One region of the Kosakonia oryzendophytica genome, then DNA from elsewhere that is predicted to be linked to it. Evidence: riboswitches for the same ligand, from Rfam matches in the RefSeq annotation. Region 1 holds a riboswitch; each other region holds the start of a gene.
What was found. Region 1 has a riboswitch for thiamine pyrophosphate ahead of thiB (thiamine ABC transporter substrate binding subunit). Riboswitches for the same ligand answer to the same signal wherever they lie in the genome.
Positions count from the first base shown of each region.

Region 2: another riboswitch for thiamine pyrophosphate. It lies ahead of thiM (hydroxyethylthiazole kinase); the one in region 1 lies ahead of thiB (thiamine ABC transporter substrate binding subunit).
Region 3: another riboswitch for thiamine pyrophosphate. It lies ahead of thiC (phosphomethylpyrimidine synthase ThiC); the one in region 1 lies ahead of thiB (thiamine ABC transporter substrate binding subunit).

Region 1 covers NZ_CP115659.1:4,305,218-4,310,782, forward strand. Annotated here, with positions in the region: gene leuC (3-isopropylmalate dehydratase large subunit) at 1-20, shown strand, start outside; gene leuD (3-isopropylmalate dehydratase small subunit) at 31-636, shown strand; gene O9K67_RS20760 (sugar efflux transporter) at 700-1,878, opposite strand; gene sgrT (glucose uptake inhibitor SgrT) at 2,001-2,153, opposite strand; gene sgrR (HTH-type transcriptional regulator SgrR) at 2,242-3,897, shown strand; TPP riboswitch at 3,934-4,034, shown strand; gene thiB (thiamine ABC transporter substrate binding subunit) at 4,065-5,048, shown strand; gene thiP (thiamine/thiamine pyrophosphate ABC transporter permease ThiP) at 5,024-5,565, shown strand, end outside.
Region 2 covers NZ_CP115659.1:1,736,994-1,742,558, forward strand. Annotated here, with positions in the region: gene metG (methionine--tRNA ligase) at 1-31, opposite strand, end outside; gene apbC (iron-sulfur cluster carrier protein ApbC) at 196-1,305, shown strand; gene O9K67_RS08405 (GNAT family N-acetyltransferase) at 1,386-1,814, opposite strand; gene O9K67_RS08410 (RcnB family protein) at 1,828-2,157, opposite strand; gene O9K67_RS08415 (zinc-binding alcohol dehydrogenase family protein) at 2,357-3,370, opposite strand; TPP riboswitch at 3,709-3,805, shown strand; gene thiM (hydroxyethylthiazole kinase) at 3,840-4,628, shown strand; gene thiD (bifunctional hydroxymethylpyrimidine kinase/phosphomethylpyrimidine kinase) at 4,625-5,425, shown strand.
Region 3 covers NZ_CP115659.1:4,829,671-4,835,235, forward strand. Annotated here, with positions in the region: gene nfi (deoxyribonuclease V) at 1-647, opposite strand, end outside; gene hemE (uroporphyrinogen decarboxylase) at 657-1,721, opposite strand; gene nudC (NAD(+) diphosphatase) at 1,761-2,534, opposite strand; gene O9K67_RS23255 (Rsd/AlgQ family anti-sigma factor) at 2,627-3,130, shown strand; TPP riboswitch at 3,186-3,339, shown strand; gene thiC (phosphomethylpyrimidine synthase ThiC) at 3,425-5,317, shown strand; gene thiE (thiamine phosphate synthase) at 5,317-5,565, shown strand, end outside.

The DNA of each region.
Region 1 (5,565 bases):
TTCGCAGCCTGCAGCAATAAGGAGACCACCATGGCAGAGAAATTTACCCAACATACCGGTCTGGTTGTTCCGCTGGATGCCGCTAACGTCGATACCGACGCCATTATCCCGAAGCAGTTTTTGCAGAAGGTCACCCGTACAGGATTTGGCGCGCATCTGTTCAACGACTGGCGTTTTCTCGATGATCAGGGCCAGCAGCCGAACCCGGAGTTCGTGCTGAATTTTCCGCAATACAAAGGCGCATCGATTTTACTGGCGCGCGAAAACTTTGGTTGCGGCTCCTCACGTGAACACGCACCGTGGGCGCTAACCGACTACGGTTTCAAGGTGGTTATCGCCCCGAGCTTTGCCGACATATTCTATGGCAATAGCTTCAACAACCAGTTGCTGCCGGTTACGCTGAGCGATGAAGAGGTGGATACCTTGTTCAAACTGGTGCAAAGCAACCCGGGCATTACGTTTGAGGTTGACCTGGAAGCGCAGGTGGTAAAAGCAGGCGACAAGTCTTACAGCTTCACGCTTGACGCCTTCCGTCGCCACTGCATGCTGAACGGTCTGGACAGCATCGGCCTGACGTTGCAGCATGAAGACGCTATTGCCGCATACGAAAACAAACAGCCAGCTTTTATGGGCTAAATGAACCGCCATCCGGTGTAATGCCGGGTGGCGTTTTGCTCGATACGCAGGTCTGCCAGCCACTCACACATCTTTGACCCGACTGGTGAGCAGCAACGCCGCCACTGAAATCGCTGCAATCCCTGCATACACCGAGCCATGACCAAAACGTTGCGCCAGCGCGCCCTGGATAACGCCCGCCAGGATAACACCGGTTGAGATGCTGTTGGTGAATAACGTCGTTGCCGCACCTGCGCGCCCCGGCATCAGATCCTGAAACCACAACATACCAATCCCGGCAACAATGCCAATAAACACCGCGTTAAACAGTTGCAATACCAACAATGCCGTCTGGCTATGAAAAAACAGTAATCCCATATAGAACAGCACGCCCGCCGCGACCGCAGTCACCATCATGCGCCGCTTGCCCACGCGTTTAACCACATAACCCGCCAGGATCATCGCCGGGATCTCCAGCCCAGCCGCCGTTCCCATCAGGATCCCGGCCAGCTTGTCCGGCAGACCAAGCTCAAGGCTTATCCACAGCGGCATATCAATAATGTACATGGTATTGCAGGTCCACATCAGCGTGGAGGCGATAAACAACATGCGTACGTTTTTATCACGCCAGCCCCCTACCTGCGTTACCGCCACGTCGGCTGGCTGCGCAATACGCGTGACCGAAGGCAACCAGAAAGCAATTAACACCAGGCTAATCACAAATAGCCCGGCAGCAATGGTGAACATGGCGGTAAAGCCGTAATTTAACGCCAGCATAAACGCCAGCGGCGGGCCGATGACCCAGGCCAGGGAAAGTTGCGCACGCATGACCGAGCTGAACATCACCACTTCCTGCGCGGAACTGTCTGCGTACTCACGGGCCAGCGCAAAAAGCTGCGGCATGGCGGTATTAGCCAGTGAGGCCAGCAATACACCGCAGGTAATTAATGTCAGATAATGGCGGTTAAACGCGAAGAGCAATGCATTGCCAACCGCCATCAGGCAGCAAAAGAGGATCAATTTCCGGCGATCACCCTGGCTGTCGGAGCGCTTTGCCAGCCAGAGGCTCACCAGGATCCCGGCAATCGCATTGACGGTATAAAAGAGTCCAACCCAGAAAGGCTCCGCACCCACTTCGCGGCTTAGAAACAGGCTGAGCGTCGGTGCCTGCACAGCCCCGGCAACTCCCATCATAAATGCGACGATCATAAAAGCGACATACACACCGTTCAGGCGGCGTCCCATCGTCATCAACCAGAGCATGAGCAATTCCTTGTCAAAGGCGAAAAAAGCGTTGAAATAATAAATGAAAAAAGCCAGCAAAAAAGATTTTGCTGGCGCAGGTGATTAGCACCTAATACTCAGTCACACATGATGGCCGCGAATCAGCCTTTCCGGATCGGCGTTGTCACGTCCCACTGCATCAATTCTTCCAGCATTTTCAGGCGCAGCCTTGCGCTCTGACAGGCGAGCCAGCATGCATCCTGCGTGGCGAGAAAATAGTCCAGATAAAATCGCCGTGTGGATGATCCTTTCATAATCACCTCCTCGCTTTCATCACGGAGAATTATTGGCTTAATATAGGGATTAATAAATTGCTGAGTTTCTGTCAGGAGTTCCCCTTTTATGTCGTCCGGTCGCCTGCAACAACAGTTCATCCGTCTGTGGCAATGCTGCGATGGAAAATCCCAGGAAACAACGCTCAATGAGCTGGCGGATCTGCTCAGTTGCTCGCGGCGACACATGCGTACGCTGTTGAATACCATGCAGCAACGCGGGTGGCTAACGTGGGATGCGGAAGCCGGACGCGGCAAACGATCGCGCCTGACTTTCCTCTATACCGGCCTTGCGCTGCAACAGCAGCGCGCCGAAGACCTGCTGGAGCAGGATCGTATCGATCAGCTTGTGCAACTGGTGGGGGATAAAACCGCCGTTCGTCAGATGCTGGTCTCTCATCTCGGTCGCAGCTTCCGTAGCGGTCGACATATCCTGCGCGTGCTCTATTACCGGCCACTGCGCAACCTGCTGCCCGGAACGGCTTTGCGGCGTTCTGAAACCCACATGGCGCGGCAAATTTTCAGTGCACTGACGCGTATAAATGAGGAAAATGGGGAACTGGAAGCGGATATTGCCCACCATTGGACGTTAATATCACCTCTGCACTGGCGCTTTTATTTACGCCCCGGCATCCATTTTCATCACGGCCGTGAATTAGATATGAGCGATGTGATTGCCTCGCTCCAGCGTGCAACCGCGCTGCCGCTTTACTCCCACATTCGCGAAGTGCTCTCACCCACGCCGTGGACGCTGGATATTCATCTCACGCAACCGGATAACTGGCTCCCCTGGTTAATGGGTTACGTCCCGTCGATGATCCTGCCGCGTGAGTGGAACACGCTGGGCAATTTTGCCAGTCAGCCGATTGGCACCGGTCCTTACGCCGTCACGCGGAATACCAGCAATCAGTTAAAGATCCATGCTTTTGACGATTACTTCGGCTTTCGCGCCCTGATTGATGAGGTCAACGTCTGGGTTTTACCGGACCTGGCCGATGAACCGACCAACGGCCTGACACTGGAGGGACCGACCGACGGCGAAAAAGCCGTGGAAAGCCGCCTCGAAGAGGGCTGCTACTATCTGCTGTTCGACGCCCGTTCCAGCCGTGGCGCCAACCCTGAAGTCAGAGAATGGGTCAGCAAGATTCTCTCGCCGACCAATCTGTTGTGGCATGCCAACGAACAATACCAACGTTACTGGTTCCCGGCATATGGCCTGCTGCCACGCTGGCATCATGCGCGCCCCGGCAGTGGAGAGAAACCCGCAGGACTGGAAACCCTGACGTTGACGTTTTATCGCGAACATAATGAACACGAAGCCCTCTCCCGCACCATGAGTACCTTACTGGCGCAGCAAGGTGTGAAGCTGATCGTTCAGGAAGTGGATTACGAGGAGTGGCACCGCGGTGATGCCGACAGCGATATCTGGCTCAACAGCGCCAACTTTACCTTGCCGCTGGATTTCTCGGTGTTTGCTAACCTGTATGAGGTCCCGTTAGTACAACACTGTATTCAGCGTGACTGGCAGGCGGATGCCGCACAGTGGCGCAAAGGGGAAATGAATCTTGCCGTCTGGTCGCAGCAACTGCTGGCCAGCAAAGCCATTGTGCCGCTTATTCATCACTGGTTAATGATCCAGGGCCAGCGTTCCATGCGCGGTCTGCGTATGAACACCTTAGGCTGGTTCGATTTTAAATCCGCCTGGTTTGCGCCGCCGGATCCATAAGGCTTTCGCATTTTTTACCAAATCATTACAATAGCGGCGTTCTCAACGGGGTGCTGCGCCACAGGCGCGTGCTGAGAAAATACCCGTCGAACCTGATCCGGATAACGCCGGCGAAGGGATTTGAGGCTATTACTCAAAATCCTTTGCCACCTATTTTGAGGTGCAAAGTGTTAAAAAAATCATTGCCATTCCTGCTGCTGATCGCAGCGCCTGTTTTTGCCAAACCTGTACTGACCGTCTACACCTACGACTCATTCGCTGCCGAGTGGGGGCCGGGTCCTGCGGTCAAAAAAGCCTTTGAAGCCGACTGTAACTGTGAACTGAAATTCGTGACGCTGGAAGATGGCGTTTCGCTGCTTAACCGCCTGCGCATGGAAGGTAAAAACAGCAAAGCCGACGTGGTGCTGGGGCTGGATAATAACCTGCTGGAAGCCGCAACGCAGACAAACCTGTTCGCCAAAAGCGGCGTATCCACTGATGCGATCAGCGTCCCTGGCGGCTGGAAGAACGAAACATTTGTCCCGTTTGACTATGGCTGGTTCGCCTTTGTTTACGATAAAAATAAGCTGAAAAACCCACCGAAAAGCCTGAAAGAGCTGGTCGAAAGCGATCAAAAATGGCGCGTGATTTACGAAGATCCCCGCACCAGTACGCCTGGTCTGGGTCTGCTGTTGTGGATGCAAAAAGTCTATGGCGACAAAGCCCCGGAAGCCTGGCAGAAACTGGCGGCGAAAACGGTCACCGTCACCAAAGGCTGGAGCGAAGCCTACGGTCTGTTTTTGAAAGGGGAAAGCGACCTGGTGCTGAGCTACACCACCTCGCCGGCTTACCATCTGATCGAAGAGAAAAAAGATAACTATGCGGCGGCGAATTTCAGCGAAGGTCACTATTTGCAGGTAGAAGTTGCCGCACGCACCACCGCCAGCAAACAGCCTGAACTGGCCGGGAAGTTCCTCAAATTTATGGTTTCGCCCTCTTTCCAGAACACCATTCCCACGGGCAACTGGATGTATCCGGTGAGCAATGTCACGCTACCTGCCGGTTTTGAAACGCTGGTGAAACCACAAACCTCTCTCGAATATAGCCCGCAGGATGTCGCTGCACAGCGCGCGGGCTGGATTAATACATGGCAACGCGCCGTCAGCCGCTAATTGCAGGCTGGCTGCTCCCCGGTGTCACCGCCGCCACCCTCCTGGTGGTGGTGGCGCTGGCAGCATTTTTCGCACTCTGGCAAAACGCACCGGCGACTGAACTTATCGCTTTCCTGCGGGACAGCTACTTGTGGCATGTGGTGCGTTTTTCCTTCTGGCAGGCATTTCTCTCCGCCCTGTTTTCGGTCGTCCCGGCGATTTTCCTTGCCCGCGCGCTCTACCGACGCCGCTTTCCTGGCCGACTCGCACTGCTGCGCCTGTGCGCAATGACGCTGATCCTGCCGGTACTGGTCGCCGTGTTCGGTATCCTCAGCGTGTATGGTCGCCAGGGCTGGCTTGCCGCGCTCTGCCACACGCTTGGGCTGGAATGGACCTTCTCGCCGTATGGTTTGCAGGGCATTTTATTAGCCCATATTTTCTTTAACCTGCCGATGGCGTCGCGTTTGTTGCTGCAGTCGCTGGAACAAATCCCCGGTGAGCAGCGGCAACTGGCAGCACAACTGGGCATGCGCGGCTG
Region 2 (5,565 bases), 2.6 Mb from region 1:
TTACCAGAATTTTCTTCGCGACTTGAGTCATAGTGGGCATTACATCTTCTTGAGAAAAAGGGGTATCGATAGTACCAAAAGGGGAACAATCGCGCCAAGCGATAAGGGCATTAATCCATAAATGGATAATTATTACCCCCAGGGTAAACTGAGTGGCTACAATGTCGTTTTCAGAACAACTACAAAGGAGTCGGGATGAGTTCGCAATCCCAGGCCAAATCCCCGGAAGCCTTACGTGCGATGGTCGCCGGGACGCTGGCAAATTTTCAGCACCCAACCCTGAAGCACAATCTCACCGCGCTGAAAGCGCTGCACCATGTCGCCTGGCTGGACGAGACCCTGCATATCGAACTGGTTATGCCGTTTGTCTGGCGCAGTGCATTTGGCGAATTGCAGACGCAATGTAGCGCGGAGCTGCTGCGCATAACAGGTGCGCAAGCCATTGACTGGAAACTCTCTTACAACATCGCCACGTTAAAACGCGTGAAAAATCAGCCGGGCGTTAACGGTGTGAAGAACATCATTGCCGTCAGCTCTGGCAAAGGCGGGGTAGGGAAGTCGTCGACGGCGGTTAACCTGGCGCTGGCGCTGTCGGCGGAAGGGGCGAAAGTCGGTATTCTCGATGCCGATATTTACGGGCCATCTATTCCGGTAATGCTGGGAGCGGAAGATCAGCGTCCCACTTCGCCAGACGGTACGCATATGGCGCCGATCATGGCGCACGGGTTGGCAACCAACTCTATCGGTTATCTGGTGACCGACGATAACGCCATGGTCTGGCGTGGCCCGATGGCCAGCAAGGCGCTGCTGCAACTGTTGCAGGAGTCGATGTGGCCGGATCTGGATTATCTGGTGCTGGATATGCCGCCAGGCACCGGTGACATCCAACTGACGCTGGCGCAAAACATCCCGGTGACGGGCGCGCTGGTGGTGACCACGCCGCAGGATATCGCGCTGATTGATGCCAAAAAAGGCATCGTCATGTTTGAGAAAGTTGAGGTGCCAGTGCTGGGCATCGTGGAAAACATGAGCGTGCATATTTGCAGCCATTGCGGTCACCATGAACCGATTTTTGGCACCGGCGGCGCAGAGAAACTGGCGCAGCAATACCATACGCAGCTGTTAGGTCAGTTGCCGCTGCACATCACGTTACGTGAAGATCTCGATAAAGGCACGCCCACCGTGGTCAGCCGCCCGGACAGCGAGTTTACCGCGCTGTACCGCCAGCTTGCCGGGCGCGTTGCCGCGCAGCTTTACTGGCAGGGTGAAGTGATCCCAGGCGATATTGCTTTCCGCGCCGTGTAAAAATAGAGGCCTGATGGCGTTGAGCGCATCAGGCCTGGAGAAACAGATTGGCGTCAGGGGGTAAATCTGGCCGCCGACGATCACGGTTTCAGCACATAGTGCATCAACAAATAGTCCCCTTGCGGCGAGACGCCCTGTGCTTCGACATGCCAGCCGTGGCGCTGATAGAATTTCAGCGCCCCTTCGTTAAGCGACAAACACTTCAGCGCCCCGGTGTGGGTAAACGTTGACTGCGCATGCTTGAGCAATGCGCTACCCACGCCTCTCCCCTGAAAGTCCGGATCCACAAAAAGGTTGTGCAGGAAATTATCGTTCTCATAGACTGAGGCGAACCCCATCCGGTGCCCATCCTCTTCCGCTACCCAGATGGCTTCACCGAGGGTGACAGCGTCGAAATCTTCCAGCTGCCACGCACTGCTGTCGAGCCACGTCCAACTGCTTTTTCGGGCGCGCAAATAGAGGGTGCGTAAAAATGGCCGATCGCTTTCCTGCCAGCGGCGGATATTCACAGGTGTTCCTTACTTAGCGGTGGTAGAAGATGTCGCCATTATAGGCTTTGAGAATTTTACCGTCAGCGTCGGTAATGAGCACATAGTTACCGCCCATATAGGTCCAGTGGCTGCCGGCATCGGGTGCGGGCAGGTTACGCAACTGCCACTGTTTGATGTTGTACTCCTGGCTGCGGTACATTTCCGGTACCACATCGCCAATGTGGAATTTCGTGAAGTCAGCGACGAATTCGTTAATCTCGTACGATTGCGGCCCTGTAGCAGCGGTGGTTTGCGGTGCGGCAAACGCGGAACTGGCGGTTGCCAACAGGGCGCCCAGAAGCATCATTTTTGTTTTACGCATACTCTCTCCAGGTTGTTCTTATCCATTTCACGTAGTTGCATAAATTCGCAGGTCATCATTGCTGTTAACTTACGGCTGAGCAACAACGAAAAAATAACGCTTTGGTAAAAAGTGTAAGCAAACCCAGGAGAAAGCAGGAAAAGCGGACACCGGTTTTGGCTATCCGCTTGTAACGTTTGAGAATAATCCTGGCAAGAGATCAGTTGTCAAAGCCTTCCAGCACGATTTTACCCACCGCGCGCTGGCTTTCGAGCAGCGCATGAGCTTTACGCAGGTTTGCGGCGTTAATCGCGCCAAAGTGTTCGCCAAGGGTGGTTTTTAACACGCCCTCATCAATCAACGTTGCCACGCGGGTTAGCAACTGATGCTGGGCAATGATGTCCGCCGTGGTGAACATGGAGCGGGTAAACATAAACTCCCAGTGCAGTGAAATGCTTTTAACTTTCAGCGGCAGCGCGTCAAGGCTTTGCGGGTCGTCAATCAGCGCCAGCTTGCCTTGGGGTTGTAGCGCATTGATCAATTGCTGGTAGTGATCCTCGGTGTTTGTCAGGCTGGCGACATGGCTAACCTGTTTGATGCCAATACGCGCCAGCTCTTCCGTCAGTGGCTTGCTATGGTCAATCACATAATGCGCGCCGCGCTCCTTCACCCACTGCTGGCTGGCAGGTCGCGACGCGGTGCCAATCACCGTCAGACGTGTCAGCTTACGTGCCAGTTGTGTGAGGATAGATCCGACACCGCCTGCCGCGCCAACAATCAACAACACGTCGCCTTCGTTACCCTTTTCCTGCACGCCCAGACGATCGAACAGCAATTCCCAGGCCGTAATGGCCGTTAAGGGCAGGGCGGCGGCGGATGCGTTATCCAGTGTTTTCGGTTTCAGCGCTGCAATACGTTCATCCACTAATTGATATTCGCTATTACTGCCCGGACGGGTTAGCGCCCCGGCGTACCAGACTTCATCTCCTGGCTGAAAAAGGGTCACGGCTTCGCCCACCGCTTTCACGACGCCCACGGCGTCCCAGCCCAGTACACGTGGCGTATCGGCGTTGAAACCGGCGCGAACTTTGGTATCTACCGGGTTAACAGACACGGCCTTGACTTCAATCAGCAGGTCGTGGCCGTGGGCCTCAGGTTGTGGCAGGTCGATGTCGGTGAGGAAATCCAGGTTGCTGCCGTGCCGGGCAGCGTGGGTAATGGCGATAGCTTTCATACATACTCCGTTAACACAGGGTTTCTGTTGATACCAATAAGGGTAGACAACCCCTTAGTGATGAAAAACCCGTAAAACGGAGCAGCACTTATACGGCAAAAGAGAAAATCAGGGTGTCGGTCTTAGCGTGTTCGATCTGCTAATGAGGATAGGGCACCGGCAGATGCGCTGCTGGCCTGACCCACATCACTGATTTCTCTGCTGCAACCTGCCGCGGGCGATGCACGTATCGTTGTCGCTGGCGGGGCCTCTTCGCTGCCGCTTCACCCGCGGCAGGTTATTTAACCCGCTTGTGTTCACCTGTCCATTCCCTTAATCTGCTGACCGGGACGCACTGTCCTTTTGACTCGGGGTGCCCTTCTTTGTGAAGGCTGAGAAATACCCGTATTACCTGATCTGGATAATGCCAGCGTAGGGAAGTCAGATGCCTGCCCGGCATCCCTTCTTCACGCCGGGCAGGAGCGAATTTATGCAACCTGACCTGCTTGATCGTGCGCAAACCGCGCACGCGTTACAGCAATTCCGCCGCCGTTCTCCGCTTGTACACTGCATGACCAATGACGTTGTGCAAACCTTCACTGCCAACGTATTGTTAGCGCTGGGCGCGTCGCCTGCGATGGTGATTGAACCCGAAGAAGCGCAGCAATTCAGCGCCATTGCCGATGCGTTATTGATTAACGTCGGGACGTTAACCCGTGAACGCGCCGATGCGATGCGTGCGGCGATTGACAGCGCGCGAGCGGCGGGCACGCCCTGGACACTGGACCCCGTTGCTGTCGGTGCGCTGACGTTCCGCACGCAGTTCTGCCAACAGCTTCTCACTTTGCAACCCGCCGCCATTCGCGGTAATGCCTCGGAGATCCTTGCACTGGCCGGAATGAGTGCAGGTGGGCGCGGCGTGGACACGACCGATACCGCCAGCACGGCGCTGCCAGCGGCACAAATGCTTGCACGGCAAACCGGTGCGATTGTGGCCGTGACCGGGGAGGTGGATTACATCACGGACGGTGAGCGCACCCTGATGGTCACCGGCGGTGATGCGCTGATGACGCGCGTTGTCGGCACCGGCTGTGCCTTGTCGGCGGTGGTGGCCGCCAGTTGTGCACTGGAAGGCAATCGGCTGGTCAATGTGGCGGCAGCTTGTGCTTTTATGGCGCGAGCGGGCAGTCTGGCGGTAACGAAGAGCACAGGACCGGGGAGTTTTGTGGCTGAATTTCTCGATGCGCTGTATGCGCTGAACGGGGAGGGGCTGCAATGAAACGGATCAACGCTTTAACCATTGCCGGTACCGACCCCAGCGGTGGTGCCGGGATCCAGGCTGACCTGAAGACTTTTTCCGCGTTAGGGGCTTATGGCTGCTCGGTGATCACTGCGCTGGTAGCGCAAAACACTTGCGGGGTTCAGTCGGTCTATCGCATTGAACCGGATTTTGTCGCCGCGCAGCTCGATTCCGTGTTGAGTGATGTTCGCATTGATACCACCAAAATCGGCATGCTGGCGGAGACCGACATCGTTGAAGCGGTGGCGGAACGCCTGCAACGCTACCGGGTGCGCAATGTGGTGCTGGACACCGTTATGCTCGCCAAGAGCGGTGACCCGTTGTTATCGCCATCGGCGGTGTCGGCGCTGCGTCAGCATTTACTGCCGCAGGTTTCACTTATTACACCCAATTTACCGGAAGCCGCCGCGCTGCTGGATGCCCCGCATGCCCGGACAGAAAAAGAGATGCGTGCACAGGGGGAAGCGTTGCTGGCCTTAGGCTGCGAAGCGGTATTGATGAAAGGCGGGCATCTGGATGATGCCGAAAGCCCGGACTGGCTCTTCACCCGCGATGGCGCACAGCGCTTTACGACGCCACGCGTGGCAACGAAGAATACCCACGGTACGGGATGTACGCTCTCTGCAGCGCTGGCGGCGCTGCGCCCACGTCATAACGACTGGGCCGCGACCGTGGCGGACGCGAAAAACTGGCTCACAGCGGCGCTGGCGCAGGCGGACTCGCTGGAGGTGGGGCACGGCATCGGGCCGGTGCACCATTTCCATCAGTGGTGGTAAACGCACATACGAAACGTGCCAGCAGATTATGCTGAAAAAAAGCGTCGTCGGTGGAAAATTGCGCGTATGAGGGCCAGGATTATCTCTGCCCGGCGAAAGTCGGGTAAGGACAATCCATTTCGCCTTGCGCGAAGTTTACG
Region 3 (5,565 bases), 520 kb from region 1:
GTAAACGCCGGACGACCGGATGCCACTGCATCTGCCCAACGCGTCGGCTCAGGCAGGCGGTAGCCTTTCATACAGCGCTGCACCCACGCCAGAGCACTATCCTGGCTCACCCGGTGCCCGGTCGTGATAAACAACGGATTACAGCGCGCTTTACTGCGCCACACCCATGCCAGCTTCTCACCTTTATCCATCAGCGGCGAGAGCGCACCAGGTTCGTCGGCAAGCGGCTCAAACTTGCCGCACAACCGTTTCTTCGCCACACCAATAGTCGGAACATCGACCAGCAGACCAAAATGGCTGGCAACGCCAAGGCGGCGCGGGTGAGAGATGCCGTGACCATCAACAAAAAGCAGATCCGGCTTTTGCGAAAGCTGTTCCCACGCCGCCAGCAACGCCGGATATTCGCGAAACGAAAGGAAACCTGGAATGTAAGGCATTGTGGTGGGAATACGCGCCACCTGGTACTCGATAAGCGCCAACGACGGGTACGAAAGCAGCACCATGGCCGCTCGCGTCACTTCACCACCCTGCTCGAAACCTACATCCGCACCGCCGATCACCGTCGGCGGATCGTTCACAAGGCGATCCTCATGAATCACCGATGAAGCCAGTTCACGTTGTTGTTCGCGTAGTGACGCGAGATCCATATTCTCTCCTTACTGATGCCAGGAGGCCGACAGACGGTGCACCGCCTCCACAAATGCGCCGGCATGTTCCGGTGGAACATCCTGATGAATGCCGTGCCCAAGGTTAAACACATGACCCTCGCCTTTGCCGAAACCCGCCAGAATGGAAGCCACTTCTTCTTCAATACGCGCAGGCGGTGCATAGAGCATGGACGGATCCATATTCCCTTGCAGGGCGACTTTATGTCCTACACGACGTCGCGCATCGGCGATATCCGTTGTCCAGTCCAGCCCCAACGCATCACAACCGGTCTCGGCCATCGCTTCCAGCCACTGTCCCCCCCCTTTGGTAAACAGCGTGACCGGCACGCGGCGACCTGCATTTTCACGCAACAGGCCATCAACGATTTTATGCATGTAATAAAGCGAGAACTGTTGGTAATCGCGCCCCGTGAGAACACCGCCCCAGGTGTCAAAAATCATCACCGACTGCGCCCCGGCGCGGATCTGCGCATTAAGGTACAGCGTGACGCTTTGCGCCAGCTTATCCAACAGCAGATGCAGCGTCTTCGGTTCGGCGTACATCATTTTTTTGATCACGGTAAAGGCTTTGCTGCTGCCACCTTCCACCATGTAGGTCGCCAGCGTCCAGGGGCTACCCGAGAAGCCAATCAGCGGCACCTCGCCTTTCAGTTCGCGACGGATGGTGCGCACCGCGTTCATCACATAACCCAGTTCGCTTTCCGGGTCCGGCACCGGGAGTTTCTCAACATCCGCTTTTGAGGTGATGGGGGAAGTAAACCGCGGCCCTTCACCCGCTTCGAAATAGAGCCCAAGGCCCATCGCGTCCGGTACGGTGAGAATGTCCGAGAAGAGGATCGCCGCATCAAGCGGATAGCGACGCAGCGGTTGTAGCGTCACTTCACAAGCAAGATCCGCATTTTTACACAGCGACATAAAGTCGCCAGCTTGCGCGCGCGTCGCTTTATATTCCGGTAAATAGCGGCCCGCCTGGCGCATCATCCATACCGGCGTCATGTCTACTGGCTGGCGCTGAAGCGCGCGCAGGTAACGATCGTTTTTCAGTTCGGTCATTGTCAGTTCCTTAAGCGTCAGGTCGCCAGTATATACGCCTTACTCATACTCTGCGCGGCACATCGCCACCGTATCTTCGATCAGACGGCGCGCAACGGTGCCCGGCGGCGGCAACAGGGGTAAATCGTCATAACGATACCAGCCCGCATCCAACAGCTCTTTCGGGTCGATATGAATATCACCGCTGTCATATTCCGCCATAAACGCGGTCATCAGTGATTGAGGAAAAGGCCATGGTTGGGAAGTGACATAACGCAAATTTTTAACTTTAATGCCGCTCTCTTCCATCACTTCGCGGGCCACTGCCTGCTCCAGGGTTTCGCCCACTTCAACAAACCCGGCCAGCACAGTGTAAATCCCGTTACGATGACGCGTATGCTGCGCCAGAAGAATAGCGTCATCACGGCGGATGGCGACGATAATGCAGGGGGCAATTTGCGGATAGTAGCGCTCGCGGCAGTGATCACACAGCATTGCCCACTCGGTTTTGCTCGGATGCATGGTGTGCCCACAGTAACCGCAGAACTGATGTGAGCGGTAAAACTCCGCCAGTTGCACACCGCGCCCGGCCAGTTGGAACAGCCCGACGTCCTGATCAATTACCTGCCGTACGGATCCCATTTCCTGGCGGCGATTCTGGCGGATCATCCATACCGGTTCGCCCTGCCATTCGCCGATGTGAAGCGCGCTCTGCCCCACAAGATCGAAATTTCCTGCCTGCCCATGTGGTAATTCTCCACCGGGCAACCATAATTTTTGTTCATGGCTTACGATCCACCAGCCATGATCCCGTGCGTCAATAATACGTACCATTTGGTGCACTACCTTAGCTTCACTGGCATTTTGTTAACATTATTATTACATTTGGGTGAGCATTTTTTCACTTACATATTGCGGAGCCAATTATGCTAAACCAGTTAGAAAGCCTGACAGAGCGCGTTGGAGGAAGTAACACACTTGTCGACCATTGGCTGCTAGTACGTAAGCAACTTCTCGTTTCTTACTACAATCTGGTTGGCATTAAGCCTGGCAAAGGATCGTTCATGCAGCTTAATGAAAAAGCGCTGGACGATTTCTGTCACAACCTGGTGGAGTACCTCTCCGCAGGTCACTTCAGTATTTATGAACGCGTCATTCGCGAAATGGAAGGGAGCAGTCCACTTTTAATCGCTAACCAGCTCTATCCACTGCTGGAAGCCAACACCATCGAAATCATGAATTATTACGATACCAGCCTGGAAAACGCCATTGACGATGATAACTGTCTGGAATTCCAACAGGCGCTTTCCGACATCGGCGAAGCGCTGGAGGCCCGCTTCAGACTGGAAGACAAACTGATTGTGCTGGCCTTTGATAACAATCTCAAAGAGAGCGCCAATGACGAAACCGGCATGGCGCGCCCTGCTTGAATTCTTAAAAAGTAACGCGTAGTTTAAAAAGCAGTTCCCCGTCTGAGGGCGGGGGTTTTTCTTGTCGGAGTGCCTATCTCTCCACTACAGAATTCGCAATGCCGCGAAGCGGCGCGAAAGATGAAGTGGAAAAGGCTGAGACCGTTAATTCGGGATCCGCGGAACCTGATCGGGTTAAGACCTGCGAAGGGAACAAGAGTAATCCATTCACATCAACCACCCTTACGGGCGGTTTGTTGCCATTACTCCATCCGTCGTCTGACAAGCCATCTCCTTTTAATTCTGGAATGAGCTATGTCTGCAAAACTTACACGCCGTGAACAACGCGCCCAGGCGCAACACTTTATCGACACGCTGGAAGGCACCGCTTTCCCCAATTCACACCGTATTTACGTCACCGGTTCACGACCTGATATCCGTATCCCAATGCGGGAAATCCAGCTCAGCCCAACGCTGACTGGCGGTACAAAAGAGCACCCTCAGTTTGAAGAGAACGAAGCAGTACCGGTTTACGACACCTCCGGCCCGTATGGCGATCCGGCAATCGCCATCGATGTGCAGCAAGGTCTCGCGAAGTTACGCGCCCCCTGGATCGCCGCGCGTGATGACAGTGAAACGCTTGATGAACGCAGTTCAGCTTATACCAATGCACGTCTGGCGGACGAAGGCCTTGATGAGCTGCGCTTCAACGGGCTATTGACCCCGCGCCGCGCCAAAGCTGGTCAACGTGTTACCCAGCTACACTACGCCCGCAAAGGGATCATCACGCCGGAGATGGAGTTTATCGCCATTCGCGAAAATATGGGCCGCGAACGTATTCGTAGCGAAGTGCTGCGCAGACAGCATCCGGGTGAAGCTTTTGGCGCCCGCCTGCCGAAAAATATCACGCCAGAGTTTGTGCGCGATGAAGTCGCCGCTGGCCGCGCGATCATTCCAGCCAACATCAACCACCCGGAGTCGGAACCGATGATCATTGGGCGTAACTTTCTGGTAAAAGTGAACGCCAACATCGGTAACTCAGCCGTGACCTCGTCCATCGAAGAGGAAGTAGAAAAACTGGTGTGGTCAACCCGCTGGGGCGCAGACACGGTGATGGATCTCTCTACCGGGCGCTATATTCACGAAACCCGCGAATGGATCCTGCGTAACAGCCCGGTGCCAATCGGTACGGTACCGATCTACCAGGCGCTGGAGAAGGTGAACGGGATCGCCGAAGATCTAAACTGGCAGGCATTCCGCGATACGCTGCTCGAACAGGCGGAACAAGGGGTGGATTATTTCACTATCCACGCAGGCGTATTGCTGCGTTACGTCCCGATGACCGCGCAGCGCCTGACCGGCATTGTTTCGCGTGGCGGGTCGATTATGGCGAAGTGGTGCCTCTCCCATCATCAAGAAAACTTCCTTTACACTCACTTCCGGGAAATTTGTGAAATCTGCGCCGCATACGATGTTTCGCTGTCTCTCGGCGATGGCCTGCGTCCGGGTTCGATCCAGGATGCCAACGACGAAGCGCAGTTTGCCGAACTGCATACGCTGGGTGAACTGACCAAAATCGCCTGGGAGTATGATGTGCAGGTCATGATTGAAGGTCCGGGGCATGTGCCGATGCAGATGATCCGCCGCAATATGACCGAAGAACTGGAGCATTGTCACGAAGCGCCATTCTACACGCTCGGACCACTGACCACCGATATCGCGCCAGGTTATGACCACTTCACCTCCGGTATTGGCGCGGCAATGATTGGCTGGTTTGGCTGTGCCATGCTCTGTTATGTCACACCCAAAGAACACCTGGGCCTGCCAAACAAAGAGGATGTTAAACAGGGGTTGATCACCTACAAGATCGCCGCCCATGCTGCTGACCTGGCAAAAGGCCACCCTGGCGCGCAGATCCGCGATAACGCCATGTCGAAAGCCCGTTTTGAGTTCCGCTGGGAAGATCAGTTTAATCTTGCGCTGGATCCCTTTACCGCCCGTGCTTACCATGATGAAACCCTACCGCAGGAGTCCGGCAAAATCGCTCACTTCTGCTCAATGTGCGGGCCGAAATTCTGCTCGATGAAAATCTCGCAGGAAGTGCGCGATTACGCGGCGGCGCAGGCCATCGAAGTCGGGATGCATGATAAGTCGAACGACTTCCGCGCCCGCGGCGGGGAAATCTACCTGAAAAAGGAGGAAGCCTGATGTACCAACCCGCCTTTCCTCCGGTACCGTTTCGCCTCGGGCTCTACCCGGTTGTCGACAGCGTTGAGTGGATCGCCCGCTTGCTGGAAGCGGGCGTGCGCACCCTGCAACTGCGTATCAAAGACAAACGCGACCCTGAGGTCGAAGACGATGTCGCTGCCGCCATCGCACTGGGACGCCGTTACAACGCGCGGTTATTTATCAATGACTACTGGCGGCTGGCCATAAAACACCAGGCGTACGGCGTA